DNA from 4 places in the Ornithinibacillus sp. 4-3 genome. Region 4 is predicted to be linked to each of the others. Evidence: riboswitches for the same ligand, from Rfam matches in the RefSeq annotation. Region 4 holds a riboswitch; each other region holds the start of a gene.
The links. A riboswitch is a leader RNA that binds a small molecule or an ion and turns the genes downstream of it on or off. The one in region 4 is predicted to bind S-adenosylmethionine.

Region 1: linked by a shared signal. The riboswitch ahead of AB4Y30_RS05410 (methionine biosynthesis PLP-dependent protein) and the one ahead of AB4Y30_RS17160 (O-acetylhomoserine aminocarboxypropyltransferase/cysteine synthase family protein) in region 4 are both predicted to bind S-adenosylmethionine.
Region 2: linked by a shared signal. The riboswitch ahead of AB4Y30_RS12075 (bifunctional homocysteine S-methyltransferase/methylenetetrahydrofolate reductase) and the one ahead of AB4Y30_RS17160 (O-acetylhomoserine aminocarboxypropyltransferase/cysteine synthase family protein) in region 4 are both predicted to bind S-adenosylmethionine.
Region 3: linked by a shared signal. The riboswitch ahead of AB4Y30_RS15790 (ABC transporter substrate-binding protein) and the one ahead of AB4Y30_RS17160 (O-acetylhomoserine aminocarboxypropyltransferase/cysteine synthase family protein) in region 4 are both predicted to bind S-adenosylmethionine.

What each region holds. Positions count from the first base shown of each region.
Region 1 covers NZ_CP162599.1:1,105,531-1,113,044, forward strand. The annotation lists gene proB (glutamate 5-kinase) at 1-37, shown strand, start outside; gene AB4Y30_RS05400 (glutamate-5-semialdehyde dehydrogenase) at 50-1,297, shown strand; gene AB4Y30_RS05405 (5-methyltetrahydropteroyltriglutamate--homocysteine S-methyltransferase) at 1,349-2,443, opposite strand; gene AB4Y30_RS05410 (methionine biosynthesis PLP-dependent protein) at 2,459-3,565, opposite strand; SAM riboswitch class I at 3,673-3,774, opposite strand; gene AB4Y30_RS05415 (fumarylacetoacetate hydrolase family protein) at 3,991-4,929, shown strand; gene AB4Y30_RS05420 (lysophospholipid acyltransferase family protein) at 4,979-5,569, opposite strand; RNA gene ssrS (6S RNA) at 5,790-5,977, shown strand; gene AB4Y30_RS05430 (MDR family MFS transporter) at 6,193-7,514, shown strand, end outside.
Region 2 covers NZ_CP162599.1:2,451,604-2,459,117, reverse strand. The annotation lists gene AB4Y30_RS12085 (class I SAM-dependent methyltransferase) at 1-532, shown strand, start outside; gene metE (5-methyltetrahydropteroyltriglutamate--homocysteine S-methyltransferase) at 803-3,082, opposite strand; gene AB4Y30_RS12075 (bifunctional homocysteine S-methyltransferase/methylenetetrahydrofolate reductase) at 3,101-4,930, opposite strand; SAM riboswitch class I at 5,197-5,299, opposite strand; gene AB4Y30_RS12070 (ankyrin repeat domain-containing protein) at 5,556-6,146, shown strand; gene AB4Y30_RS12065 (nucleoside deaminase) at 6,160-6,561, shown strand; gene AB4Y30_RS12060 (amidohydrolase) at 6,579-7,514, shown strand, end outside.
Region 3 covers NZ_CP162599.1:3,242,752-3,250,265, reverse strand. The annotation lists gene AB4Y30_RS15805 (ABC transporter substrate-binding protein) at 1-310, shown strand, start outside; gene AB4Y30_RS15800 (ABC transporter substrate-binding protein) at 368-1,945, shown strand; gene AB4Y30_RS15795 (ABC transporter substrate-binding protein) at 2,207-3,796, shown strand; SAM riboswitch class I at 3,890-4,007, shown strand; gene AB4Y30_RS15790 (ABC transporter substrate-binding protein) at 4,369-5,964, shown strand; gene AB4Y30_RS15785 (ABC transporter substrate-binding protein) at 6,170-7,514, shown strand, end outside.
Region 4 covers NZ_CP162599.1:3,566,998-3,574,511, reverse strand. The annotation lists gene AB4Y30_RS17165 (GDSL-type esterase/lipase family protein) at 1-274, opposite strand, end outside; gene AB4Y30_RS17160 (O-acetylhomoserine aminocarboxypropyltransferase/cysteine synthase family protein) at 1,011-2,678, opposite strand; SAM riboswitch class I at 2,802-2,922, opposite strand; gene megL (methionine gamma-lyase) at 3,098-4,282, shown strand; gene AB4Y30_RS17150 (hypothetical protein) at 4,312-4,680, shown strand; gene AB4Y30_RS17145 (hypothetical protein) at 4,714-5,220, opposite strand; gene AB4Y30_RS17140 (DUF3278 domain-containing protein) at 5,324-5,788, opposite strand; gene AB4Y30_RS17135 (helix-turn-helix transcriptional regulator) at 5,789-5,986, opposite strand; gene cls (cardiolipin synthase) at 6,169-7,514, shown strand, end outside.

The sequences.
Region 1 (7,514 bases), 1.2 Mb from region 4:
TCACCGAGATCGTTGGGTCAAAAAAATTAATGCTTAGGAGGTTATAATCATGAGTGAAGTATTGCAAAAAGGAAAAATTGCAAAAGAAACTAGTTATCAATTAGTAAACATAACGACCGAGGAAAAAAATCAAGCCTTACAGAATATAGCCAAACAATTATTAATAGACATAGAAAGTATTTTACAAGCAAATAAAATAGATTTGTTAGAAGGAAAAGAGAAAGGGCTAACAGATGCATTTTTAGATCGAATTATGCTAGATAAAAAACGTATTCAAGATATGCATGATGCCATTGGGCAGCTAGTTACATTAGTGGATCCAGTTGGAGAAATCTTAGAAACTATTGAAAAAGAAAATGGAATTCATGTACAAAAAAAACGTGTGCCTATTGGTGTAGTTGGCATGATTTATGAGGCAAGACCGAATGTAACGATAGATGCTGCGACATTAGCATTAAAAACAGGAAATGCGATTATTTTACGTGGTAGCTCATCAGCAAAACATTCAAATATAGCATTAGTATCATCTATTCATCGCGCATTAGAACAAAGTAAGATACCTGCAGATGCAGTGCAATTAATTGAAGATACGAGTAGAGAAACAGCGAAAGAATTATTTTGTTTAGAGGAATATTTAGATGTATTAATTCCGCGTGGAGGAAGTCAATTAATTAAAACAGTAGTACGAGAATCTACTGTTCCTGTTATTGAGACTGGTGCTGGGAATTGTCATTTGTTTATTGATCATTCAGCCGACTATCAAATGGCAGAAAACATTGTATTAAATGCTAAGCTTCAGCGTCCATCGGTTTGTAATGCAATAGAATCCCTTCTAATCGAATCAGGTTGGTTTGTAGCTAATGGGGAACGTTTACTTAATAAATTACAGGAAAAAGGCGTATCTATTTATGGAGATGAAAAAGTGCGTCAAGTATGTCCAAATGCATTTGAAGCTACAGAGGATGATTGGGAAAAAGAATATTTAGGCTTATCTATTAGCGTGAAAGTTGTGGAAACTTGCAAAGAAGCTGTGGAGCATATTAATAACTATGGAACAAAGCATTCAGAAGCTATTGTGACAGAAGATAAGGAGAATGCGAAATTCTTTTTACAAAATGTAGATGCTGCCGCAGTGTATCATAATGTATCAACTCGATTTACAGATGGCTTTGAATTTGGTTATGGTGCAGAAATAGGAATCAGTACACAAAAATTGCATGCAAGAGGTCCAATGGGATTGCCTGCATTAACTTCTAGTAAATTTTTTATTACTGGTGAAGGACAAATTAGAAATTAATAAAAAAGAACGCTATAGCCGCTTAGAAAGTGCTGTAGCGTTCTTGTCATTTTAACTCCAAACTTCGTTGGCAATATCAACAATATATTTTAATTTCTTCCACTGATCTTCTTCTGTTAATTTATTTCCATGGTGTGTAGATGCAAATCCACATTGTGGACTAATACAGATTTGCTCAAATGGAATATAATTAGAAGCTTCCTTAATGCGAGCAATAATCTCATCCTTATCCTCAAGCTCTCCATGTTTAGATGTGAATACACCAAGTACTACTCTAGGACCAACTTTTGGTACATGTTTTAAAGGTTCAAATGTTCCAGCGCGCTCATCATCATATTCTAAGAAGAAGCCATCTACTTTTTCTTTAGCAAGTAGGGTAGGTGCAATGAGATCATAGCTTCCTGAGAATGCATAGTTAGAACGGTAATTACCACGGCAAAGATGTGTTGTAATATATAAATCTTCTGGTTTATCATCAAGCACTCTATTGATAACGCGAAGTGCTAAATCAATTAAATAATCTCTATCATATTTTCCATCGTTAAATGGAATGTCAGGAGAAGAGAGACCTGCGATATATACATCATCTAATTGTAGATAGCGGCATCCTGCATCGTAAAATGCTTGGAGTGCATCTTTATATGCTTGTATCACATCATTTGCATATTCTTCGATATCTGGATAGATAGATTCATCAATAATACCTGCATTAAATAGCTGGTTTGGGCTTGGAATTGTTTGTTTAGCAACAGCACGTCCACCAACAATCTCATTAAATAATTTGAAATCCTTAACATGTGGATGATCAGGATTAAATGAAACCTTACCAACGTTGCGAACGTTATATCTTTCTGTTTCTTCACCACCAGCGAATTGGTAACCTTCGTCTGGAACATATCCTTCAATACCATTTAGATGCTCCAAAAAGTCTGTATGCCAGAATCTTCTTCTGAATTCCCCATCTGTAACCGCTTGTAAACCAACTTCAATTTGCTTGTCTACAATTTTTGTAATTTCTTCTGTTTCAATAATGTATAATTCTTCTGCTGAAAGATTTCCTTCCTTAACATCTTTTCTTGCTTGATGGATTCTTTCAGGGCGTAGTAAACTTCCTACATGGTCTGCGCGAAATGGAATTTTAGTCATATTATAATTCTCCCCTTAAATATTTTTAATTTTATTAAATACTTGTTTTAGATCTGCAATGATGTCGGCTGCTTCTTCTACGCCAACTGAAAAACGAAGTAAACGATCACAAATACCACGACGTTCTCTTTCTTCAACTGGCATATCTGCATGTGTTTGTGTCGTTGGATATGTAATGAAACTTTCTACACCACCAAGACTTTCTGCAAATGTTATCAGCTGGATATTCTGTAAAAAAGGATCCACCCATTCTGTTTTCTTCAAACGAAAGGATAACATTCCACCTTTTCCAGCATATAAAACATCTGTAACAATTTCTGGTTCTGATTCTAGATATTTAGCAACTTCCTTCGCATTTGCATCATGTTGTTTCATGCGAAGATGAAGCGTTTTTAAACCGCGTATCATTAACCATGAATCGAATGGAGACAATACAGCACCAGCTGTGTTATGGAACATAGCGAGCTTTTCGGAAAGCTCTTTCCCTTTAGATACGACTAATCCTCCAAGCACATCATTATGGCCACCAATATATTTTGTAGCGCTATGGATTACAATATCTGCCCCCAATTCAATTGGACGCTGGATATAAGGAGTTAAAAAAGTATTGTCAACAATGAGTAAGAGATTATGTTTTTTAGCTAATTTATTAGCCGCTTCAATATCGATTTCATGCATGATTGGATTTGTAGGAGATTCGATAAATAATGCCTTTGTATTTTCATTAATCAATGCTTCGGTTTCTGTTAAATCTGTAAATGTAGAATAAGTTGTATGAATGTTATATGCATCCCTATATTGATCGAAAATACGGAATGTACCACCATAAATATCTTCAATTGCAATTAACTCATCACCAGAGTGAAATAAAGTTAATACAAGTTGAATAGCAGCCATTCCGGAACTACAGGCAAATCCTGCATCACCAGATTCAAGGCTTGCAATACCTTCTTCTAAAATTGTACGGGTAGGGTTTTTCGTACGAGTATAATCGTAGCCTGTAGATAGTCCAATGCCTTTGTGTTCATAAGCAGTGGATAAATAAATGGGCGGATTGATGGCGCCTGTTTTATCGTCGCTTTTGTTTCCAATTTGAACTAATTTGGTTTCTATGTTTGTCATAAGACATTCCTCCTCTCAAAAATTTATTCCAGTGCTAATGGTAGAAAATAAAAAGACCTCTTCTTGAAAGTAGAAGAGGTCTTTAATCAGCGCACTAGATTATTCTCTTCTTATCTTCAAGCATTATGCTACTGGATTTGGCACAGTACTTATAAAAGTCTGTTGCCGAGATATCGCAGGGCCAGTCCCTCCATCTCTCTTGATAAGAAATATAATGATTTAATTGTTGCTCTAACATTACTTTATTTGAAAAAAAATGTCAACTAATATTTGGAAGGTGATTTTAGATTGGAAATTATTAAATAACTTGTAATAGGGAAGAGCATTCAAAATTGACTTTTCTGACATGAATTGATGTATGAAAATACGGAAAATATGTTATATTTAATGCAGAACAGAATTTACATAGAGGGAGAGAGTATTACATGAAGCTTGTTAGTTATAAGGCAAAAGCAAACCAAAGCTCAGCTCGTATGGGGTTTATCGTAGAAAACAAAGTAGTTGACCTTCAGGAAAGCTATCGTCTAGCGATGTTTGCAGAAGAGAATTTATCAGCAATAGAAGAAATTGACAAGGAATTACCAGCATGTCCCAATGCTTTTTATCGAATTGGACAGCCAGCTTTTGATAAAGCAAAAGCTGCTTATGAATATTCTTTACAGGTAGATAAATCAGATGTTATTTCACTAGATAGAGAAAAAGTAACTTTAGAAACACCAATTCCTGAACCACGTAAAATTATCTGTATCGGGCGAAATTATATTGAACATGCCGCAGAAATGGAAAGTGATGTACCGGAATTTCCAGTATTATTTACAAAATACGCTACATCCTTAATTGGACCTGAAGATGCTATTGAAAAAACACCACAAACAGAAAAATTAGATTATGAAGTAGAATTATGTATTGTAGTTGGAAAAGAAGCAAGAGAAGTGAAGAAAGAAGATGCTTTTGCTTATATTGCTGGATATACCATTGGAAATGACACAACTGCTCGTGATTTACAAAAGCGTACACCACAATGGTTACAAGGAAAAGCAATTGACCGTACTTCACCGATTGGTCCATGGGTAGTTAGCGCAGATGAATTATCTGATCCTGCTAATTTAAATGTTCGTTCTTATGTAAATGGTGAGAAGCGTCAAGATTCAAATACGAATAAACTTATTTTTGATGTGCCATTTTTAATGGAATTCATCTCACATTTAGTAACATTAGAGCCTGGAGATATTATTATGACAGGTACTCCAGATGGGGTAGGAGTAGCTATGAAGCCACCTCAATTCCTCCAAGCTGGAGACATAGTTACACTAGAAATAGAAAATATTGGAACATTAGAAAATAAAGTGATTGATCGTCCATAAATGAAAATAGGGATTGTTGAAAAATAAAACCTTCAACAATCCCTGCTTTTTATTTAATGCGATTTTGTAAATCAATTAATGCTTTGTTTAGATCGTCCATCATTTTATCAATAGCTTCTTTTTTAGGAAGGTCAGGATCAAGTGTGATCGGGTCTCCAAAAATAAGATGTGGTTTTCTAAATTTAAATAAGTCACTAAAGTTATTTGGTCCAACATATGCTGCTGGAACAATTGGAGCTTTGGAATGTGTTGCAATGGTAACGGCACCTTTTTTTAATGGAACTTCCTCTGTTGTTCTTGTACCACTTGGGAAAATCCCGACGATTTCTCCATCTTTTAATAATTTACGTGGGATTTTAATAGAGCTTGGTCCTGGATTTTCACGATTGACTGGAAAAGCCTTTAATTTCCCCATTAACCATTTAAGCGCAGGCTTTTGGAATAACTCAACTTTTGCCATGTAGTTAATTTTGGTTGGTAAAATTGAGACACCTAACCATAAAATATCCACCCAACCTGTATGTGTACAAGCAATGATATAGCCGCCATCCTGTGGTAGCTTTTCTTTTTGATGTACTTTTAATGGTCTAAAAATAGTTAAAATAATTTTTAATAAATATGCTGCAATGTAGTAAATCATAGTAGTCCCCATTTCCTATATTCTATTTCTGTATGTTCATTACGATCTATAGGAGAAATATAGAAGCTCCTGTTGATTGCAATTTTGTTTTATCTCTATCATCATTTTACAAGGAATCTCCAATTCGTCAATTGCTGTTTAGATCTCAGTACTTTATTTTAGGTATAAGATGGAAAGAATTTTTCCTTGCATTATGAGGTATTCATCGCTATCATATACATATAGGCTACGGTGTACGTGATAATTCTAAGTTTTAACCTCTATAATTGGAATAGGGAGTTTTAATCGAAGTTGAAATGTCAAGCCCTCAATGTGTAGGGGACGACAGGAAGGCTTCTGCAAACACCCACTTAGCGAAGTGGTGGTTTAAAACTTTTTATTTTTTGTTACGGCAATCGTGGCTTAACCTAAAAAATAAATGATTTGACCAGTTCCTTCTTAAGAAAAGAATATAGGAAGCTGGTTTTTTTGTAGGTAAAAAACTATAGAAAAATAAGCGTTTCATACATAATTGTTTGATTACATAATAGGATTGAATTTAGTCAAAGAAAAACTAGAAATCTTCTAGTTTTTTTAATATGGCTTTTTGAAAGCGCTTTAAAAAGGTGGGAGGGAAATTATTTTTGGACAAGATTCCAATCCAACAACGTTCTACACGAAGTAAATTACCAATTGTTCTCGTACTTATAGCAGGTTCTTTCTTGTCTTTGTTAAATCAGACCCTTTTACTGACCGCTACACCTCAAATTATGCTTGATCTTGACTTAACAGAAAACACAGTGCAATGGCTAACGACTGTTTTTATGCTGGTCAATGGAATTATGATTCCAATTACTGCTTTTCTAATGGAGACATTTACAACAAGGAAATTATTTATGACTTCCATGTGTGTCTTTTTTATCGGAACAGTGATTTGTGCAATTGCACTGAACTTTCCGATACTGATGTTTGGTAGGATTATTCAAGCAATTGGTGCGGGGATTTTAATGCCATTAATGATGACGGTATTAATCATGATTTTTCCTATCGAACGAAGAGGGACAATTATGGGTACAGTTGGATTAGTTATTTCTTTTGCTCCAGCACTTGCTCCTGTGATTGCTGGTTGGCTGATTGAATTTATTCATTGGAGATTTTTATTCTTAATTGTACTGCCATTAGTTATTATTGATATAATTTTTGCTTATTTTGTTTTGAAAAATGTAATTACCCGTACTTTTCCAAAGGTCGATTTTATCTCGATTGCACTATCTACTATTGGATTTGGAGGGTTGTTATTTGGCTTTAGTACGATTGGTAGTAATGAACAATTTAATTATGTCACATTTGGTGTAATTATTTTAGGGTTTATTTCTCTTGGATTCTTTATCCGCAGACAGTTTATACTCAAACAACCAGTTCTAGAATTTCGAGTTTTTCAAAATAAAACCTTTCGAATCACAACCGTCATTGGCATGGTTGGTTTTATGGGATTGATTTCTTCAGAGACTATTTTACCTATCTATATGCAAAACATGGCAAGCTTTACTGCACTAGATGCAGGAATGATGATGTTACCTGGGGCATTATTAATGGGTTTCTTATCACCAATTGTAGGGAGAATCTTTGACCATATTGGAGCTCGTTGGCTACTTATCATTGGTTTAGGAATTACTACGATAACTACATTACTATTTACCAATCTAAGTGCAGATACGACCCTTACCTATTTAACAGTGGTATTTACGATTCGTATGCTAGGATTATCCATGATCCTAATGCCTGCAACAACGGCAGGTATAAATCAATTACCAAGACATTTGATTCCACATGGCACAGCGATGAATAATACGATGCGACAGGTGGGAGCTTCTATAGGGACCGCATTATTAGTGAGCATGATGACATCGCGCTTTATTATTGGTGATGTTGCTGAAAGTAATACAGAAGCTTTTATTCATGGAGT
Region 2 (7,514 bases), 1.1 Mb from region 4:
AGTAGATATTTCTGAAAAAATGATAGAAAAAGCAAGAAGTCTAACAACGGATGATTCAATTAAGTATCATGTTGCTGCAATGGAGGATTTTCAAGCGGAAGAAGGAGCTTTTGATGTAGTTATCAGTTCGCTAGCTATTCATTATATAAAATCCTTCCAGATGATTTGTGAAAAGGTATTTCATTATTTAGCAGATGGAGGGACATTTGTCTTTTCAGTAGAACATCCTATTTTTACAGCAAGACAAGAACAGGATTGGATATATGATGATAAGGGAAGACGTTTGCATTGGCCAGTAGACCATTACCATATAGAAGGTTTACGTGAGACAATGTTTTTGAATGAAGAAGTGACCAAGTATCATCGAACAGTTTCAACTTATTTAAATGAGTTAATGCAAGCTGGCTTTATGATTACAAATGTAGCTGAATCTATTCCTTCTATAGAAATGCAGCAAGCAAGTTCTGAAATGAAGGATGAGCTACGCCGTCCAATGTTTTTATTAATTTCTGCAGTGAAAAAAGCTCTATAATAGAGTGAAAATTAATCGAATTATAAGAAATGCAATATACATGGAAGCTAAAAATACAACAATTTTACGAATAGTTTTAAAAAATAGGAAGAAACATAATATTATTAAAATGAAAAGTATGATTTTTAATAACATGAAAGCCCTTCTTTCTTATTTAACATACATTAGAAGCATACCAAATTCAGGGTTACTTTTCTAATAAGAGAAATGAAAATAATGATGAGCCTTATTAGCATAATCGCTAAAGGCTCATCGCTTTTTAGATAAGTATTATTTAACAGCTACTTTTCTTAAATCTTTAGCAGCTTGCACCATTACTTTAAGTGCGCCAATTGTTTCAGGCTCTTTTCTTGTTTTTAAACCACAATCCGGATTTACCCAGAATTGGTTGCTTGGAATTGTTTGAAGTGCGCGTTCAATATTTCCTTTAATTTCTTCTACTGCTGGAACACGTGGGCTATGGATATCATAAACTCCTAGACCAATTTCTTTACTGTACGTATTTACTTCAAAAGTAGAAACAAGCTCTCCATGGCTACGTGATGTTTCAATAGAGATAACGTCAGCATCTAAGTCATCGATACATTCGAAAATATCCTCGAAATTAGAGTAGCACATATGTGTATGAATTTGTGTTTCAGGCTTCGCAGTAGCTGTTGCTAAACGGAAAGAATAAGCGGAAACCTCTAGATAATCATCCCATTTTGCTTGATCTAATGGTAATCCCTCACGTAAAGCTGGTTCATCTACTTGAATAATTTGAATACCGCTTTCTTCAAGTGCTTCAATTTCCTTTTGTAGTGCTAAAGCGATTTGTTTCATAATTTCATATCGAGGTGTTGCATCATGAACAAATGACCAGTTTAAGATAGTAACAGGTCCTGTCAGCATACCTTTAACTAAACGATCAGTTAGAGATTGTGCATAGACACTTTCTTTTACTGTGATTGGTTTTTCCCATGCAACATCTCCAATGATTAGAGGTGGCTTCACGCAACGAGAACCGTATGATTGTACCCAACCATATTCTGTAACAGTAAATCCAATGAATTTTTCTCCGAAATACTCAACCATATCATTACGTTCAAATTCTCCATGAACAAGTACATCAATATCAATATCTTCTTGGATTTTAATCCAACGTTCAATTTGTGAATTAACAAATGCTTCGTATTGTGCATCAGTAATTTCACCTTTACGCCATTTTGTTCTTGTTCCACGTACTTCAGGAGTTTGTGGAAGGCTTCCAATTGTTGTTGTTGGTAATAAAGGTAATTGGAATTTTTCTTGTTGTAATGCTAGACGTTCTTTAGCTGGTTTAGAACGAACAGCAGAAGCTTCTGTTAAATTCTTAATTTCTTCATGTACTTTATCATTTGAACGATGTGTTTCTTTTACTAGCTGTAGTGCTTTAGCAACTTCATCTAATTCTGTTTGGATTGTTTCTTTTCCTTCATTTAATCCTTTTGTTAATAATGCAATTTCTTTTAGCTTTTGATCAGCAAAGGATAGTCCACCTAAAGTAATTGCATCTAATTTTTTCTCTAAGTTCTTTGTTACTGGAACATGTAGTAAAGAACTAGATGGTTGAACAATTAAATTTTCTTCTTTCACAAATTGTTTAATAGAATCAAGTACTGTTAAAGTTTGATTTAAGTCATTTCTCCAAACATTACGTCCATCAATAACACCAGCAGCAAGCACTTTGCCTTGAGGAAAGCCATATTGTTTTAATAAATCTAACGATTCTCCATGTACAAAGTCAAGTCCGAATCCAGCAACTGGGAGTTTTGTAATACGCTCATAGTGAGATACTTTTTCGAAATAAGTTTGGAAGATAATATTAATTCCTGCTACTTCTTTAGCGAATGCTGCAAACACTTTTTCAGCAGCTTCAACATATTCTACAGGAGCATTTGTAGAGAAAATAGGCTCATCAATTTGTACCCATTTTGCACCAGCCTCCGCTAACTCTTTAAGAATTTGTACATAATGAGGTGTGAATGCATCTACAATTTCTTGGAAATCTTTTGCGTCATAGCCTTTAGATAGAGCTACATATGTAACTGGCCCAAGGATAACTGGCTTACCATCGATTCCTAATTCTTCTTTTGCTTCTTTATAAGCAGTTAAAGCTCTGTTTTCAACTAATGCTGGTTTGGCATCATTTAGCTCAGGACGAATATAGTGGTAATTTGTGTTAAACCATTTTGTCATTTCTGAAGCAACCGCATTATCTACTCCACGAGCAATCGCATAGTATGTATCAATGTCTACTTTTCCACCATCATAATCATAACGGCTCGGTACAATACCAAAAGTAGCTGAAGTATCTAGCACATGGTCATATAGTGAGAATTCACCAACTGGGATCAGATCAATACCAGCATCCTTTTGCTTCTTTAAATTGTTAATACGGATATCTTTAGTACGCTTTAATAATTCAGCTTGATCGATATCGCCATTCCAATAGCTTTCAAGTGCTCTTTTCCATTCTCTTAATTCACCGATTCTTGGATAACCTAGATTAGAACTTTTTACTTTTGTCATGATAATTCCTCCTAATATTTAAGAAATTTGCTGAGTTTTTGATTTTTTTTCATTAATATAATTTATCAATTCAACGATAATGTCATATCGCATGAAAGGGGTGATTAAATAAACTCCATTAAAATACTTTAATGCTTCATCAATTAATTCTTTGGAAATAGCGATACTTTTTTTGGTAGAAGCTTCTCTATCACCAGCAACATTACTCATCCGTTCACGAATTTCATCAGAAAGCTTAATTCCTGGAACCTCATGATGTAAGAATTCAGCATTCTTAGATGATGTGATTGGCATGATACCAACAAATATTGGGGTATCAATATGGGACGTGGCATCACTTAATTGTTTGAATTTCTCCATATGATAAATAGGCTGTGTGAGAATGTAATCTGCACCACTATTTATTTTTCTCTCCATACGCTGTACTGCTTTTTCAATATTAGCTACATTTGGGTTAAATGCTCCTGCAATGGAGAAGTTAGTAGCTTCTCTTAAAGAGTTTCCTAAGAATGAAATACCTTCATTTCCTTTTTTGATTAACTCTATTAATTTGAAGGAATTTACATCGAAAACAGAGGTTGCTCCAGGGAAGTCACCAATTTTTGTCGGGTCACCTGTAATAACAAGCATCTCATCTATTCCTAATGTGTGTAGACCTAATACGTGGGATTGTAATCCGATTAAATTACGATCACGACAAGTGAGATGTACTAATGGTTTAATTCCTTCTTTTTGCAGGAGAGAAGCGATAGCTACATTGCTAATTCTAGGTGAGGCTAATGAATTATCAGCAACTGTAATTGCATCAGCACCGGCTTCTTTTAATGCTTTTGCACCTTCTATATATTCAGTAACATCTAAATGCTTTGGTGAATCTAATTCCACGATGATTGTTGTTCTTTCTTTTGCCAATTCTGAAATTGTTTTTTTATCTGATTTTTTCTGGCGCTTAATGATAATTTCTTCAATTGGAATTACTTTTTTCTCGGTAATTGGTTTTCGAGATTTAATCCCTTCCGCCATTTTTTGAATATGTTGTGGAGTAGTTCCACAGCAACCGCCAATCAGTCTTACTCCTTGTTCACGAAATTCATTTGCAGTAGTAGCAAAGTAGTCTGGCTCATTTTCATAATAGAGCACGCCATCTCGGTAAGCAGGCAAGCTTGCATTTGGATAAGCAGCTAATAGCGCATGCTTTAGTAAAGGAACTGATTCAAGAGAGCTTACCATTTGTGCAGGCCCTAGCCGGCAATTGACACCAACCACGTCAGCCCCAATATCTTCTAGACGTTTTAATCCATCTTTTAGATGTAAGCCATTTTCAAGAATTCCCGGTTCATGCATCGATACGTTTGCGATAATTGGAAGGTTTGTTTCTTCGCGAGCGATTTCTAAGACGATGCTCAGTTCATCGAAATTATAATAAGTTTCTAGTAAAATTCCATCTACTCCAGATAGTAACAAACTGTATAATTGCTCTTTAAAGCTTCGCTTAATCTCTTCTTCGGATTCTTCAAATTGTGAACCGTGGATACCACCAATCGTCCCAAGAATATGTGCCTTACCTTTACTAGCATTTTTTGCAAGGTTTACAGCTGCTTCATTTATTTTCTTTACTTTTTCTTCTAAGCCATACTGAGCTAACTTAATGTAGTTTGCACCATATGTATTGGTTTGAATTACTTCTGCTCCAGCGTTAATATATGCTTCATGGACAAGTTGAACTTGTTCAGCACTGGTTAAGTTTAATTCTTCAAAACAGGTTTTTACTCCATGTGAGTATAAGACTGTTCCCATGGCACCATCAGCAATTAAAATTCTTTCTTTCAAACTATCTAACAAACTCATCTCATATTCACCTCAATCTTTATTGGAATATTTCGTTTTATTTGACTATTAATGATCCAGTTATTAATAGTCGTCGCCGTAGATTTTCATATGAAATTTTATTTTTGAAAATCTAGTTTGCCATCTTTATTAAGATGAAATATAGCAATGCCTAGAGTGTGAATGATTTTCTTTTAAAAAGATTTTTGCGAGTCTTAAACAAATAAAAAAACCCTCTTCTTTAATTAGACTATAAGAAGAGGGTTTGCTATCTATTTTCATCACTCTTCTTATCTTTCAGGCATTATGCTTGCTGGAATTGGCACAGTACTTTAAAAGTCTGTTGCCGAGGCTTCAAAGGGCCAGTCCCTCCACCTCTCTGGATAAGAATTTAATTTTTATTATTAAATTTGTTTTCACTTTACATGGGACTTTGAAACTTGTCAACTATCTTTTTAAAAAAATAATCAAAGAAAGCTCCTAATCTCTAGTGCCTGTAGGTGATATGGATTAAAAAATATTTTTTCTCTTTGTAATTATCCAAAATTAAAACGCTTACAATTTTATTTTCTAAAAGTGCTTAGCATGTTAACATAGAAAAAAGGGTATTTAAAATATAAATGAACTAGCGTGGGAGGAGAGAACAATGAGTCAACAATTAGTTGAGTATGCAAGAACAGGTGATATAGAAAATCTGAAAAATTTATTAAAAGAAGATGTTGATGTGAACATCCGTGATGCAGAAGGTAGAACCGCTGTATTAGAAGCTACACGTTATAATTATCCAAAGATTGTAGATATATTAATTCAACATGGGGCAGATGTAAATATTCAAGACTTATATCGAAATAATGTACTTCTCCATGCAGGTGCAGCTGGTTATTTAGAAATTGTAAAGCTAGCAATAGCGGCTGGTGCTAATACGAAACTGACTAATCGATATGGAGGAATTGCTATCATTCCTGCAGCAGAAAGAGCACATGTAGAGGTCATTGAAGAATTATTAACTTATTCAGATTCTGATGTCAATCATATTAATAATTTACATTGGACTGCATTAATGGAGGCAGTAATTCTTGGTGATGGTGGAGTACGCCATCAAAAAGCAGTAGAAGTGTTATTAAAGCATGGGGCAGATCCTAATATTGCTGATCGAGATGGTATAACTCCATTGCAGCATGCGGAGCAGCTTGGCTACACGGAAATTGCTTTGCTACTGAAAGCTGCCGATGCTTAAAGGAGTGAATCTATTGTTAAAAGAAAAATGGTTGCAGGAAGCAATTAAGTTGGCACAGGATAATGAAACATCAAAAAATGGATCTCCTTTTGGAGCAGTGGTAGTAAAGGATGGAGTTATTGTAGGAAGAGGGGTTAATCAAGTAAAGCGCACGCACGATCCATCACAGCATGCAGAGTTACAAGCTGTGATACACGCATGTCAATCTTTACAAACCACGGATCTTACAGGCTGTGAAATTTATGCAAGCACAGAGCCATGTCCAATGTGCTTGAGTGCGATTTATTTTACTAAAATAGATGCAGTATACTTTGCGGAAATCAGTACAGAAAGTCAAGATTATGTGTATCATCAACTTTCACTGCCGAGACAAGAGCGCGATATACATATGGAGCAGTTGTTAGAGAAAAACTAAATATTGGAGGAATATGAATGAACACTACTTATTGGTTAACAAATACAAGGCTTGAAACAAGCTATTATAAAGAAAATGATATGATTACAGCTACTAATACGGAATTTTTTCATCTACTGATTGAGGACGGAAAAATCACTGATATTGTTCCAGCTTCTGAGCAGTTAACAGATGAGCTACCGAAGAAGGATGCAAAACAGCTCTTAGCTCTACCATCATTTGTTGAAAAACATTGTCATCTTGATAAGACATTGCTTGGGGACCAATGGAGAGCAGTAAAGCCTGTTAAAAATATTTTAGAAAGAGTAGTAATTGAGAAAACGACATTGCCTACTTTAAAAACGACTACACAGGAACGTGCAGAAAATTTACTAGGAAGATTTGTCAAATACGGGGTTACACATGTGCGTACACATGCAGATATCTATCCAGAAGTAGGTTTAGAGAATTTAGAAGAAATTAAAAAGGCATTCCAAACATTCTCAGGGAAAATTGAACCAGAAATTGTCGGCTTTGCACAGCATGGTTTTTTAAAAGCAAATACAAGAGAATTGATTCAAGAATCTACTAAACATGGTGTGGATTATATCGGCAGTGTCGATCCAGCTACTGTGGATAATGATATTGAAACTTCTTTACAAGTGTTAGTTGACATAGCGGTAGAAGGAAATGTCGGAATTGATTTACATATACATGATCCTAATGAATTAGGAGCTTTCACGATTAAACGTTTAGCTGAATTAACGATTGAAGCAGGTTTACAAGGAAAGGTTGCGGTAAGTCATGCGTTTGGAATTGGTGATATCTCTCGCACGGCACTTGATGAGATGATTCCTTTGTTAAAAGAGGCGGGAATGACCTTTATTTCTAGTGTTCCAATTGACCGTAAATTCCCACCACTTGAATATTTACGTGAACAAGGTATCAACACGGCAGTTTGCTGCGATAATATA
Region 3 (7,514 bases), 320 kb from region 4:
TACATTATGGGATATTTTCCCATTAGGATTATCTATGGTCAGTACTCCGCCACAGCTCTTATCATTGAGCCCGACATGGGCAGGTGGAATTGCAGATAATTATATTACAGATCAAATAAAAGAGATTGAAAATGCAGCGAGCATTGAAGAATCAAGAGAAATTTGGGAAGACTTACAAGCGTATAACTGGGATTACTTACCGGTTATTAATTTAGGTGGAACAAGTACATTGTATGGGATAAGTGATAAGGTACAAGGTTTGGAATCGCCACTTGGACCGTTGTTTTGGAATGTGACAATAGAAGAATAGAAAAGATGAGGTTTCATGTAATTTATGAAAATGATGTTTGCAAGGAGGAATTATAGAATGGTAGTTTCAAGGTTTAAATCTGTACTTGGCCTGTTGATTATGATGTTGGTTTTAGCCGCTTGTCAAAGTACAGAGAATGAATCAAATCAAGCGAATGGTGAGGATACTGGTAGCGGTGAAAGTGAGGAGCTTAGGGTATCGATAAGTATCCAGCCACCAACACTTGATCCCCCGATGTCCACAGCGACGAAAACATCGCATGTAGCTCGAAATATTTTTGAAACGCTTGTGACATTAAATGCCGAGTATCAACCTGTACCCATGCTGGCAGACACAATTGACCAAAGTGATGATAGGCTGACATACACCTTTCATTTAAGAGAAGGTGTGTTATTTCATAATGGGAAAGAGATGGTTGCTGAGGATGTTGTCGCATCGATGAATCGTTGGTTAGACATCTCGGCAGGTGGAAAATTATTAGAAGGCGCAGTATTTGAAGAAGGGGATCCTTATACGGTTCTCTTAAAATTAGAAACTCCGATTGCAGATGTGTTGGAAATTATGGCTGATCATGTACAATTTCCTGCGATCATGCCTAAAGAAATAGTTGATACAGCAGAAGCAAGTGGAGTCACAGAGTATATTGGTACCGGACCTTTTCAGTTTAAAGAGTGGCGTCAGGATCAGTATATCCATTTAGAAAAGTTTGAGGATTATGTGGCAGTAGATGCACCTGCAGATGGGTTTAGTGGTAAAAAAGAAGCCTTTATCAACAATGTTTATTTTATGATTGTACCGGATCCAAGCACAACCTTTGCCGGTTTACAAACTGGAGAATTTGATATTGTGTATGATGTTTCGAATGATCAATATGAGCAACTTTTACAAGATGAAGCACTAAGTACCCGTCCTTACCATTTTGGTAGCCTTATTCTGTCGTATAACAAAAAGGAAGGACCGGCGACTGATCAGAAATTTAGGCATGCACTCAATGCGGCGATTAATTCCGATGATATAATGCAGGCTGGATTCGTGCATGAAGATCTTTTTGAAATTGATTCTGGATATATGACGAAGGATCGAACGAATTGGTATAGCGATAATGGAAGTGAGTTCTATAATCAAGCTGATCCAGAGAAAGCAAAACAGTTACTAGAAGAATCGGATTATAATGGAGAACCAATCACGCTCCTAACTTCACGTGATTACGAATTTATTTATAATGCATCTGTCGTTTTACAGGAGCAACTAGAACAAGTAGGAATCAATGTGGAATTAGAGCTTTATGATTGGCCAACCGTATTAGAAATGCGCCAGGATCCAGAATTATGGGATTTGCATATTAATGGAACTGCTACTCCTGTCACCCCTTCAAGCTTATTATTCTTGAACTATGATTGGGTAGGTTGGCCAGAACATCCTAAAATTGATGAATTACTAGCAGGCATTAAGGATGCAGTAGACCAGGAAGAAGCGAAGTCGCATTGGGATGAACTGCAAGAATTTGCCTGGGCAGACTATTTACCAATTTCTATCCTTGGACAATATAGTAATGTCATTGTTACTACAGATAAAGTAGTTGATTTCTCTGAATTCGAAGGTGGATTTCTTTGGAATACAAAGCTAGTAGAATAATAAGAAAAGTGCAAAGTTAGACAGTGCTATCTTTGAATAAGCATTAATTGCACAATTTTTATATTTTCCTATCTAAGAAAAAATAAAATAGTTGTCGGTGGCGGAATGATTAGGATTGTCTATAGTTTATTCCCCGCCACAGCTCTTATCATTAAATAGGCTTTTAAATCGTTCGTTTAGAGATCGATTTTATTTTTTAATTTTAATTCATAGTTTACTAATGTGAATAATGAGTTTTGAAGACAACAGGAGGGTACAAATATGAAATTTTCCAAACGCAGTCTATTCTTAGTCATGCTAGCATCTATTGTGTTTTTTATTATAGGCTGTAGCTCTAATGAATCAGAGGTAGATGGAAATAAATCAGATGAAACAAGCAATGATGAAGCAAATACTGGTAGTGTATTAAAAATTGCGCTAGATGGGCAACCACCAACTTTGGATCAACCGACAGCTGCCCCAACTGCAATTCGAGATACAGCTAGACTTATGTTTGAAACACTTTTAACAACAGATTCCAATTATGCTGCTGTTCCGATGTTAGCAGAATCTGTTGAGACTGATGATAATAAGACCTATGTATTTCATCTAAGAGAAGGGGTTTTATTTCATAATGGTAAGGAAATGATTGCAGAAGATGTGATTGCATCGATGGAAAGATGGTTAGAGAAATCAGCAATTACAGGAACTATTTTTGAAGGTGCAACTTGGACTGCGGAGGATAATTACACTGTTGTATTAGAATTAGTGGAGTCATCATCACTGACCTTAGATACCATTGCATCTTCTAAACAGGCAGCAGCAATTATGCCCAAAGAAGTTGTTGAAGCGGCGACAGCTGAAGGGGTTTCAGAATATATTGGAACAGGCCCTTATCAATTTGTAGAATGGAGACAAGATCAATATATTCATTTTACAAAATTTGATGATTATAGTGCTTTAGAGGAGCCAGCAGATGGTTTAGCTGGAAAGAAAGAGGCTTTAGTGGATGATATTTACTTCTATATTGTTACAGATGCCTCTACACGTATAGCTGGTTTACAAACAGGGGAATACGACTTTGCTTATGGTGTTCCTTATGACAGCTATGAACAAGTTAATCGTGATGAAAATATAAATACTCATCTTGATGTAACTGGAGTACAATTATTAGCTTATAACAAAGAGAAGGGGCCAGCTGCTGATGTTAGAATGCGTGAAGTAATTAATACAGCGCTAGATATTGAAGAAATTATGATGGCAGCTTATCCGAATGAAGACCTGTTTTGGTTACATTCCAGTTATATGGACGAAGACATCGTCAGTTGGGCAAGTGATGCTGGAGAGGAATATCATAATATCAATGATCCAGAAAAGGCAAAACAGATGTTGGAAGATATGGATTACAACGGCGAAGAATTTAAAATCTTAGCGACTCGTGATTATGATCATCATTATAATGCAGCAGTTGTCATCCATGATCAATTATCTCAAATTGGAATAAATGCGACATTAGAAATTTATGATTGGCCAACGGTGACACAGCTTAAAGATGATACTGATGCATTTGATGCCTATGTAATTTCTTTCTCAACGGTAAGTACACCACCACAATTCCTTGGATTAAGTCCAACTTGGGCTGGTGGAGTCAATGATGAGAAAGTTGTAGAAGATATGAAAGCTATAGAAACAGCGCCGACAACAGAAGAAGCTCAAGAAATATGGGAAGATTTACAACGCTATGCATGGGAAGAGCTTCTGCCTGTTACGACATTTGGAAGTTATAATAGCTTATATGCATCAAGTAATAAAGTTGAAGGAATCATTACCTTCTCAGGTCCAATTTTTTGGAATGTAACAATTGGGGAATAGGTATTAGTTTTCAGAAAAATGATTCTATTATTTAAGTGCTTGACAATAATAATAGACTTCATATATGATTAATTCACAATTTAAAAAGATAATTCCTTATCAAGAGTCAGGGGAGGAACTGGTCCTACGATCCTGCAGCAACCATCGAATAATTAAGAAGTATTCGATAAGGTGCCAATTCCAGCAAGCAAATAAGCTTGAAAGATAAGGAAGAGCGCGGATAATTTATCATGATATAGCCTCTTCCTTTGATGGAAGAGGTTTTTTAGTTGAGTAAGAAGGTATAAAGTTTTGCACAAATTAATTCTTATTCGGAGATAGCGCTGTCTAGCTCCGAGCGCCAAAAACTAAGAGATTTCGCGTCACGCCCTACAATAAGTCAACATCGGTTCGTGACCTCACCGTGTTTCCTTTATCTCGGTTGTGCCACTCCAATCTCTACGTTTTTAAACGGGCGCTCTACGCTTTTCTTGACTTCCAGAAAAGGGATTAGCAGTAAAATCAAGCTTTACATAGCTTTAAAACCTAGTAAACAAATGTGAATTCTAGGTATAAATCGGGAGGGATAAGACATGAATTTATTTAGAAAAGGTTTATTTTTTATTTTACTTGCAGTAGCAATTATTGCTGTAGGATGTGGACAAAGTAAGGATAGTCATTCAGATAGTGATAATGAAAAAGATTCAGGTGAAGCAGCAAACCAAGAAGAAGCTGCAGAAAATAGATTACGTATTGCATTAGATGCTCAACCGCCTAACTTAGATCAGCCGGCAAATACATCAACATCAGGCAGAGATACTTCTAGACTGATATTTGAAACACTTTTAACAACAGATGCAGAATTTAAGCCAGTTCCAATGTTAGCAGAATCTGTTGAAACAGAGGATAATAAAACATATGTATTTAAATTAAGAGAAGGTATTAAATTCCATAATGGCAAAGAAATGACTGCTGAAGATGTTATTGCTTCTATGGAAAGATGGTTAACCAAATCAACTATTACAGGTTCTATTTTTGGCGATGCAACATGGACAGCAGAAGATGATTATACAGTTGTTTTAGAGCTTAAAGAAGCATCTTCACTGACATTAGATACGATTGCTACATCAAAGCAGGCTCCAGCAATTATGCCAAAAGAAGTAGTTGAGGACGCTGGTGAAGACTTTGTAAATGAATATATCGGAACAGGACCTTATAAATTTGAAGACTGGAAACAAGATCAATATATCCATTTCACAAAATATGATGAGTATCAAGCAGTAGATAAAGAAGCGGATGGGTTATCAGGGAAAAAAGAAGCATTAATAGATGATATTTACTTTTACATCGTACCTGATACATCAACTCGTTTAGCTGGTCTTCAATCTGGAGAATATGATTTTGCATATGGTATTCCATATGATAGCTATGAATTAGTTACAAATGATGAAAACCTAAACGCACACATTACAGCAAGTGGTGAGCAATTTTTAATCTTTAATACAATAGAAGGGCCTGTAAGTGACTTCAAACTACGTCAGGCATTAAATACAGCAATTGACTCTGAAGAAATAATGAATGCAGCATTTCCAAATCCAGATCTTTACACATTAAAATCAGGTTATATGGATGATAATTTGGTTACTTGGAAGAGTGATGCTGGTAAAGAATATTACAATATCAATAATCAGGAAAAAGCAAAAGAATTACTAGCAGAAAGTGATTACCAAGGGGAAGAACTTCGCCTGTTATCGACAAGAGATTATGATCATCATTATAATACGGCAGTAGTAATTCAAGAGCAATTAACCAGAATTGGTGTAAATGTGAAGTTGGAAATTGTGGATTGGCCAACGATCAATAGTCGCCAATATGAAGCAGACACATGGGATTTATATATTATGGGCTTCTCAACAGTTAGTACCCCACCACAATTTTTAGGGTTAAGTCCAACATGGGCAGCAGGAATTGAAGATGAACATGTACATGAGCAAATGCGCGCCCTGGAGTTAGCACCAACAATTGAAGAAGCAAAAGAAATTTGGGATGATTTACAGTTATATGCATGGGAAGAGCTACTACCTGTATCCACTTTAGGTGCATATCATGGATTATACGCTTCTCAAAAGAATGTAGAAGGAATTGAAGCATTTTCCGGACCGATTTTCTGGAACGTAACTATAGAATAAAAGTGAACAAAGAATAAGCATGGAATAAAAGCCCTTATTCATTTGACAAGCATCATTCGATTGCTTAAGATGAATAGGGGCTTTTTCCAAGCTCTAAACAAAGGAAAGATCTATAGTCGTTAGATGAATATAAAAAATCCGGATATAAAATTCGGAATTTTTATACTTTTTATAGATCAAGATTAAAATAGGGGGAGTTAAGAAAATGGGGAAGAAAGCAATTAAAGCAATAGTTGTTTTATTTCTACTTTCTTTATTTGTTGTAGCATGTAGTGATAATGACGCTAATACAACAAAAGATGAAAACAATGAAGATTCAAATAAAGTGAATGAAACAGCAGAGCAAGGTGGAGAATTAAAGATTGCGGTTAATGCCCAACCACCGACATTAGATGGGCATGTAACAACTGCTATTGTTTCAATGGAAATCAGTAGAAATATTTTTGAATCACTTGTTGCTTTAGATGAGAATTTAGAAGCAAAGCCATTATTAGCAGAAAAGATTGATCGAAGCGAAGATGGAACTACATATACATTCCATTTACGTCAAGGTGTGAAGTTCCATAATGGAAAAGAAATGAAAGCAGAAGATGTAGTAGCTTCCATGAACAGATGGTTAGATCGTTCACCAATTAAAGACATCTTAGAAGAAAATGCTTTTAAAGAGGAAGATGAATATACAGTAGTTATCGAAATGGAAGAACCAATGGCTGATTTACTAGATATTATTGCAGGATTAGGGCGCGGGCAATATACGCCAATTATGCCAAAAGAAATTATTGAGGCTGCGCCAGCAGAAGGTGTAGAAGAGTATGTAGGTACGGGGCCGTTTCAGTTTGATGAATGGAAACAAGATCAATATATTAAATTAACAAAATTTGAAGAATATGTGTCTCCTGAAGGTGAACCGAGTGGGATGGTAGGGAAACGTGAAGTACTAGTGGATGATTTATACTACTATTTTGTTCCGGATGATTCCACTCGTTTAGCAGGAATTCAAACTGGGGAATATGATATTGCGGACAATATGGCATATGATAGTTATGAGCAATTAAATAATAATTCGGATTTAACTATCTATCCAGGTTCTTCAGGGACGCATACTTTAATTTATAATAAAATTGAAGGTTTTATGGCAGATGAAAAAATGCGTCAAGCGGTGAATGCTGCTTTAAATATGGAAGAAATCATGCAAGCAAGCTTTGTGAATGAAGCTATGTATTCATTAGACAATGGTTTCTTAAGTGCAGATCAAGTGAGCTGGGCGACGGCTGCTGGTGCAGACTCCTATAATCAGAACAACCCGGAGCGTGCAAAAGAATTATTAGCAGAAGCAGGATATAATGGAGAAGAAATTGTTTTAATGGTTACACGTGATTATGATTACCATTACAATGCGGCAATTGTAACACAGTCTCAGCTAGAAGCAGCTGGCTTCAATGTAAAATTAGATGTGTATGATTGGGCAACTGTTATTGGGAATTTAGATGATACAACAAAATGGAATATGTTTATTACAGGAACAGCATTTGTTACATCGCCTTCTCAGT
Region 4 (7,514 bases):
TCTTTATATCCTGATGTAAAAAGGAGTTCAGCGCGCTTTTGATTCTCTCGCGGATGCCATTTGTGGATGATGCAGGAACTTCTTCTTCGACAAACTCTTCTGGCTCAATCTCTTCTTCCGCAATTTGCTCAAGAATATCTTCTGTAACAGGAGGAACTTCTTTTAATTTTGCGAAGTTGGATTGTTGTTTACTATATGCATAAATGCTGACGCCACCAATAATAATTAAAATACCTATTATCCCATAAATTATTTTCCTAATAATTGAAATCACACCTATATCATGCACTTATTTAAAAGGGTCTTTTTAAAGCAATTATGTCCAATTTTCTTAAGTTCATTACATAATGAAGTCTAGTCTAAAACTATTATATTTTGTATAGCCTGCCTATAAAAAAATGTGACATCTATCAGAGGTTTTATACTCACTTAATAAGAATTTAGTTCCCAAGAGAATTTTATATTCCTTTTACTGAAAAATTACCTCTAAATGGAGATAAAAATAAAAGACCGTCTTTCATTATTTTACACTTTACATGTACGATGTAAACCGAAATCTTTTTTACAAAATAATTGTTTGAATTGGGGGAAAAGAGGAAATTTTCTTGTTATATGAGATTTTATGCAAATGGAAAATGATTTGAGTTAGTGAAATGAAAAGCCATAAACTTGGTACTTTAAAGTATTAGTTTGAAACCATAAAATATGTATGATTAATTATATTTTCTGTGAAAAAAACCTGTTAGCCGATAAGGAAGCTAACAGGTTTTTCTTCATGAGAAAAGAAAGTATAAAAATTGCGCAAATTAATGCTTATTCAAAGTTAGCGCTGTCTAGCTCTGAGCACCAAAAACTAAGAGCTAACGCGAGCCATCCTATAATAAAGGAGACTTGGCGATTGACAAGGCGTTAGGCGCAGACAGAGTCATAGTCGCACTTTTATCGACTAAGTTCAGTCACGTCACGCTTTTAGCCTGTAAGGGCGCGACTTTCGCTTTTTGTTTTATGAATTATTTACTTGTCCTTGCTTCTACTATTTCTTCTAATAAATCTTTATTAAAGAAGACGATAGCGTCATGTATACTTCCCAATGCACTTATGATATCTCCTGTTGGCTCATTTTCTACCCAGATGATTTTTCCTTGCTTCTCTGTAAATGTAGTCAGTTGAGCTTTTGAGATATTATCTTTGACCCATAGTGCATCAACTTGGTCTGTAGAAGAGATGGCATCCACTGCAATTATTTGATAACCAGCCTTTTTAACTGCTGCTACTTTTGTTTCGTCGATATCAGCAACTGCAATGACCTTTTGGCGTAAGCCTTCACTGCGGTCAAATGGTGAATGTACTAGCCATTTTGTAACTGAATCTTCGGTGTTTGTAAGCGAAGGTTCAATACCTACCGCTTTAGACATTGCTTGATCCAAGTCTTCTAAAATATCTTTTACAGATTCAAGTCCAATAGATAGACGAATTAATTCTTCATTTACTCCACTTTTCTCCAGATCCTCTGCACTTAATTGTTGATGTGTAGTGGATGCAGGATGGATAATTAATGATTTCGCATCACCAACATTTGCAACATGTGACCATAGCTTCACATTGTCGATTGCTTTTCTTCCAGCATCACGACCGCCTTTAATTCCAAATGTAACAATGGAACCGTAACCTTCTGTAAAGTACTTATGTGCAAGCTCATGTGATGGGTGATCTTTTAAGCCAGGGTAGTTCACCCAATCTACCGCAGGATGTGTTGTTAAGAACTTAACAACTTTTTCTGTATTTTTCGCATGACGTTCCATTCGTAAATGTAAAGTTTCTAATCCTTGCAACAATAAAAATGCGTTATGTGGACTTAAGCAAGCGCCGATATCACGCAATAACTGTACTCGTAGTTTAATAGCAAATGCAGGTGCACCTACATCTACATAGCGTAATCCATTATAGCTATCATCTGGCTCTGTAAATCCTGGGAATTTTCCATTACTCCAGTCAAATTTTCCGCCATCAACGACAACTCCAGCAATGGAATTCCCATGTCCACCAATCCATTTTGTGGCAGAATGAACAACAATATCTGCACCCCATTTTAATGGATGCGCGATTCCAGGTGCGAATGTGTTATCAATAATAAGAGGAATCCCATGCTCATGAGCAATATCAGCTACAGCCTCAATGTCAAAAACATACAAGCTTGGGTTTGTAATGGTCTCCCCATAAACTGCTTTTGTTTTATCCGTAATAGCTTCTCTAAAGTTTTCAGGATCCGATCCATCAACGAATTTTACATTGATTCCATATCTAGGCAAGGTATGGACGAATAAATTATATGTTCCACCGTATAGGTTACTATCTGTAACAATTTCATCTCCAGCACTTGCAATATTTAAAATGGCAAATGTAATTGCCGCCATACCAGAAGAAGTTGCGACAGCTGCAACCCCGTCTTCCAGTAAACTTACACGCTGTTCAAATGCATCCACCGTTGGATTGGTAATACGAGTATAAATATTTCCAGTTTTTTGTAATGCGAATACGCCTTGGGCATGCTCTGAATCCGGGAATACATAGGATGTTGTTTGGTGAATAGGTACTGCGCGAGATCCTGTTACTGGATCAGGGACCTGCCCACCATGAAGTAGAATAGTATCTTGATCTTGGAAATGAAATGTTGACATAATTAATAATCCTCCTCTTAATTTTTAGAAGCTTATATTGTAAAGATGTGATGATTCAAATTCAGAAAAAGAAAAGACCTCTTCTGAATAAGAAGAGGTCGTATGGTAAGGTCACGAATCCTCCTCTTATCTTCCAGATTAATGCGATTAATCTGTAGGATTTGGCACCATTAAAAGTAAAATTATTTACTCCAAGGTTGCTGGGCTTCATAGGGCCTATCCCCTCCACCACTCTTGATAAGAGATTGAGCATATAACTTAACGAGTATTATATAATTCCATTTTTTTAATTGCAAGTAATTTTCACACTAGTTTTTGTTTTCTTTGTTCAGATAATTAGATTGAAAATTCAGATGATAAATGCTTTTCAATGCTAGTTGTATCCAGTACAATAAAAGTCATAGGAATGGAGGGATTGTATGCCGAAAAAATATCAACGATTTGAAACGGCTATTATTCATGAAGGATATGATGAAAAAGAAGTATTAGGAAGTCTTGTTCCTCCTTTGTTCCAATCATCTACATTTGTATTTGATTCTGCTGAGCAAGGAGAACAACGATTTAGTGGTGAAACAGATGGTTATACCTATTCACGATTACGTAATCCTACTGTAGCGATATTAGAAGAAAGGATTGCTGCAATAGAAAATGGTGAAAAAGGTTTAGCATTTGGTTCTGGTATGGCTGCTATCTCCGCTGTATTATTTTCCTTAACGAAAGCTAATGACCATATCATTAGCTCTGTAGCTTTATATGGGAATACATTTGGTTTATTGAAATTAATGGAGGAAAAATACAATATTGCTCATGAAACTTGTAGTATGAAATCTACAGAAGAAATACGTTCATTGATTCGAAAAGAAACGGCATGCATTTTTGTGGAAACACCAGTAAATCCAACCATGCAGTTAATTGATCTGAAAATGGTAGCAGATGTGGCTAAAGAATTTGATATCCCTGTAGTAATAGACAATACATTCTGTTCTCCTTATTTACAACGCCCATTAGATTTAGGCTGTGACATTGTTGTACATAGTGCTACAAAATATATTGGGGGTCACGGAGATGTTGTTGCTGGTTTAGCAGCAGGAAAGGCAGAGCTAATTGAGCGAATTCGCAAGACAACGTTTAAAGATATTGGTGGGATTATTTCTCCATTTGATGCCTGGCTTCTGTTACGTGGTTTGAAGACATTGCCTGTTCGAATGGATCGTCATTGTGAAAATGCTGAACAGATTTTTAAACGTTTAAAAGAACATCCAAAAGTAGCAAATGCTTATTATCCAGGAGACGCTGATGCTCCAGATTATGAAATATTTAAGAAACAAATGAAAAGTGGAGGAGGAATGATTGCATTTGAAGTTGTTGGTACAAAGAAAGATGCGCAAAAGTTTTTAAATGCAGTAAAAGTAATTAAGCTAGCAGTTAGTTTAGGTGATATTGATTCCCTTATTCAACATCCTGCAACGATGACACATAAAATTGTTCCAGAGAAAGAGCGTTTAGAAATGGGAATTACTGATACAATGATTCGACTTTCCATTGGTCTAGAGGCATGGGAAGACTTGTGGGAGGATTTAGAGCAAGCATTAGAGGTCATCTGATGTATTTGTAATAGGAATGGAGCAGAACTATGACGTATTATTATTTTATTGGTGCTGATGTCACTCTCAAGCCGTGGGAAGATAATCGTAATGCGATTGGAATATGGCCGAGCGAAGATGATGAAGGTTATTTTGCTAAGGCGCTACACTATCCTCTTCAACATGAGATTTACAATGGACTAGATAGTGAAAGTGAAACGATTAGCTTGATGAATTACTTACGTTTTCAAGCAGAGGATAAGGAGCAATGTGTTTTTGAAATTGCACATTTGCTAAGCTCCAATATAGAAGATTATCAGGTGAAGGAGCGGGTGGATAAAATTTTCTCTGAAATCCAGTCGCCAAAGGAGCTTATTATTCCAGTTGGAACGATATTAACCATTCGGAAAAATAAATAACTATCAAAAAGCGTGGGGAAATAATTAATTTCCTCACGCTAAATTTGTTTGTTTTTTCATTTTCTTAAGCTTTTTTTTCATTTTCTTCTTTTGTCTGCGTTGATGGTTCATATAGGATAATAGAGCACCGGTAACAACTACACCTCTTGAAGCATTACGAATCAAGCTAGGGACTGGACCATTTTCTATAGGACGTGGATCTGAATGAGTGCTATATGGCGTGCTCGTAGACTCAATCGTTTGATCTTTTGATGGCACTGTATGGTACGTATACGCATTTTTTGTTGTATCTTCTTTGTTTAAAGCATCTAGATTCTTAGGCTCTAGACTGTCATCTGCGTGCTTGTCATAACGCATTAATGGAATGAAAATAGCCAGTAAAGCCAAAATAGCAACTATCCCGACAATGATGACTGCGGAAAAAGAATTTGTTGAAGCAAATATGAAAGTATTGCTAATGGAAAGATCCATAGCAAAAGTAGGTGTAGCCCATACTAGAAATAGGAAAACAGAGAATAATACTACCATTGTTTTTTTCATTTGGATCATTTCCTTCCGAGTTTTTCTTTCGTTAAACATACCATTTCTATTAGTTTATTTCAAAGTATACGAGATTTTTAGAAAATCATATCCCGTAATCCAGTTAAGCTAATTCTTTATTCTTTTTATAAGATTTTTGCAAGGAGATATAATTTATGATGAACCAGAAAAATCCAGCAAATATTGGAAGAACAATGGTTTCAGCCCACTTGCTTATTTCATTAGGTAACCCCTCAAAAATAAGTAAAAACAATATAAATGTACTAGCAAATATAGCACTTCTAAATGTAATATGATTACGTTCCTTTTTAAAGGAAGTTTCTGAGACAACATCTGTATATTCCATACCAGACAGAATATATCGAATTAGAACATAGATGATAAAAACTGCAATCGGTAGAAAAAGGATAGTGTCAATTTGATTTTTAAATATTGGAATATATTTACTGCTAATTAACAATGCTATAAGAGAAAACAATAATATAAATGTTCCCTCTGCTACAAAATAGAGTATTCTTTTTTCTTTGTACTCATCCGTTGGTAATAAGAAAGCAATCCAAGATTTCATTTATCTCTCCACCTTCCAAAATAAATCGTCTAAAGTTTTATTAAGTTCTTTGGCAATAGCAATACAGAGCTGGAGACTGGGATTATATTCACCTTTCTCAATAAGGCCAATTGTTTGTCTTGCAACCCCTACTCTTTGAGCTAATTCTTGCTGTGTAATATTCATTTTAATTCTTGTGATCTTCACATTGTTTTTCATTAGTTCACCTGTATCATGTAATATATATGTACCAAATGTAATTTATATATTACATTGAATAGAAGTAAAAATCAATACTAAAATAAATAAAAACCTATAGAGAGCAGTTATCTTTTATATAAATTTTTATTTCTGTGCTATGATGAGTGATAGGAAGCTCTTGGGTGTAAGGGGTGTTTAAATTGGGTTTTATTACATTTTTCTTAGGATCTATAATGATATTTAACTTTGTCTTAGCATTTACAGTAATATTCCTTGAGCGTAAAAATGCTCCCTCTACATGGGCTTGGTTAATGGTTCTATTTTTTATACCAATTGCTGGCTTTATATTGTATTTAATTTTTGGGAAAAAATTGAGCCGTAAAAAGATCTTTACTTGGGATACAAAAAGTAGACATGGGGTAAAGAATCAAGCTAATCAACAAATCCAAGCACTAGAAAAAGGGGAGTTCTCATTTAAACAGCAAGAGTTCTCTGCATATAGTGATATTTTTTATTTACATTTAAAAAGTGATGATGCTATTTATTCAGAAAATAACCAAGTAGATATTTTCACAGATGGTCGGGAAAAGTTTGATGCTTTGATTTATGACTTGAAACGAGCAAAAGATCATATTCACTTAGTTTATTATATTGTCCGTGATGACCAATTAGGTAATGAAATTGCTAATGTGTTAATAGACAAGGCAAGAGAAGGAATCGAAGTTCGTCTTTTGTTTGATGACATGGGATCAAGAGGGATAGGACGTAAGTTTATCCGCCGATTGAAATCAGAAGGAGTACAAGTAGATGCATTTTTCCCTCCGTTAATACCGAAGATTAATTTTAAGATTAATTTTCGTAATCATCGAAAAATAGCAGTTATTGATGGCAAGATTGGTTATATAGGTGGCTTTAATATTGGGGATGAATACTTAGGGAAAAGTGATAAATTTGGTTATTGGCGCGATACACATATGCGTGTAGTAGGAGACGCAGTTGGTCAATTACAAACACGATTTGTTTTAGATTGGAATCAAGCATCACGAAATGACATCCTGTATGAAAGGCGTTTTTATGCTACAGAAGCTGGTGGAGCTACAGGGATGCAAATTGTCACAAGTGGTCCAGACACAGATTGGGAACAAATTAAATATGGCTACATAAAAATGATATTATCAGCGAAAGAATATGTATACATACAAACACCCTATTTTATTCCTGATGAAAGCTTACGTGATGCAGTTCGAATTGCAGCTTTATCAGGTGTAAAGATTAAAATCATGATTCCAAATAAGCCAGACCATCCATTTGTATATTGGGCAACTTATTCTTATGTAGGAGAACTACTTAATGTAGGCGCTGAGATTTATATTTATCAAAGAGGATTTCTACATGCAAAAACGATTGTTGTAGATGGAAAGATTTCATCTGTTGGTACGGCAAATATTGATGTACGCAGCTTCCGACTAAATTTTGAAGTGAATGCGTTTTTATATGATACAAAAATTGCTCAGCAACTGGTTGATGCGTTTCAACGAGATGCTGT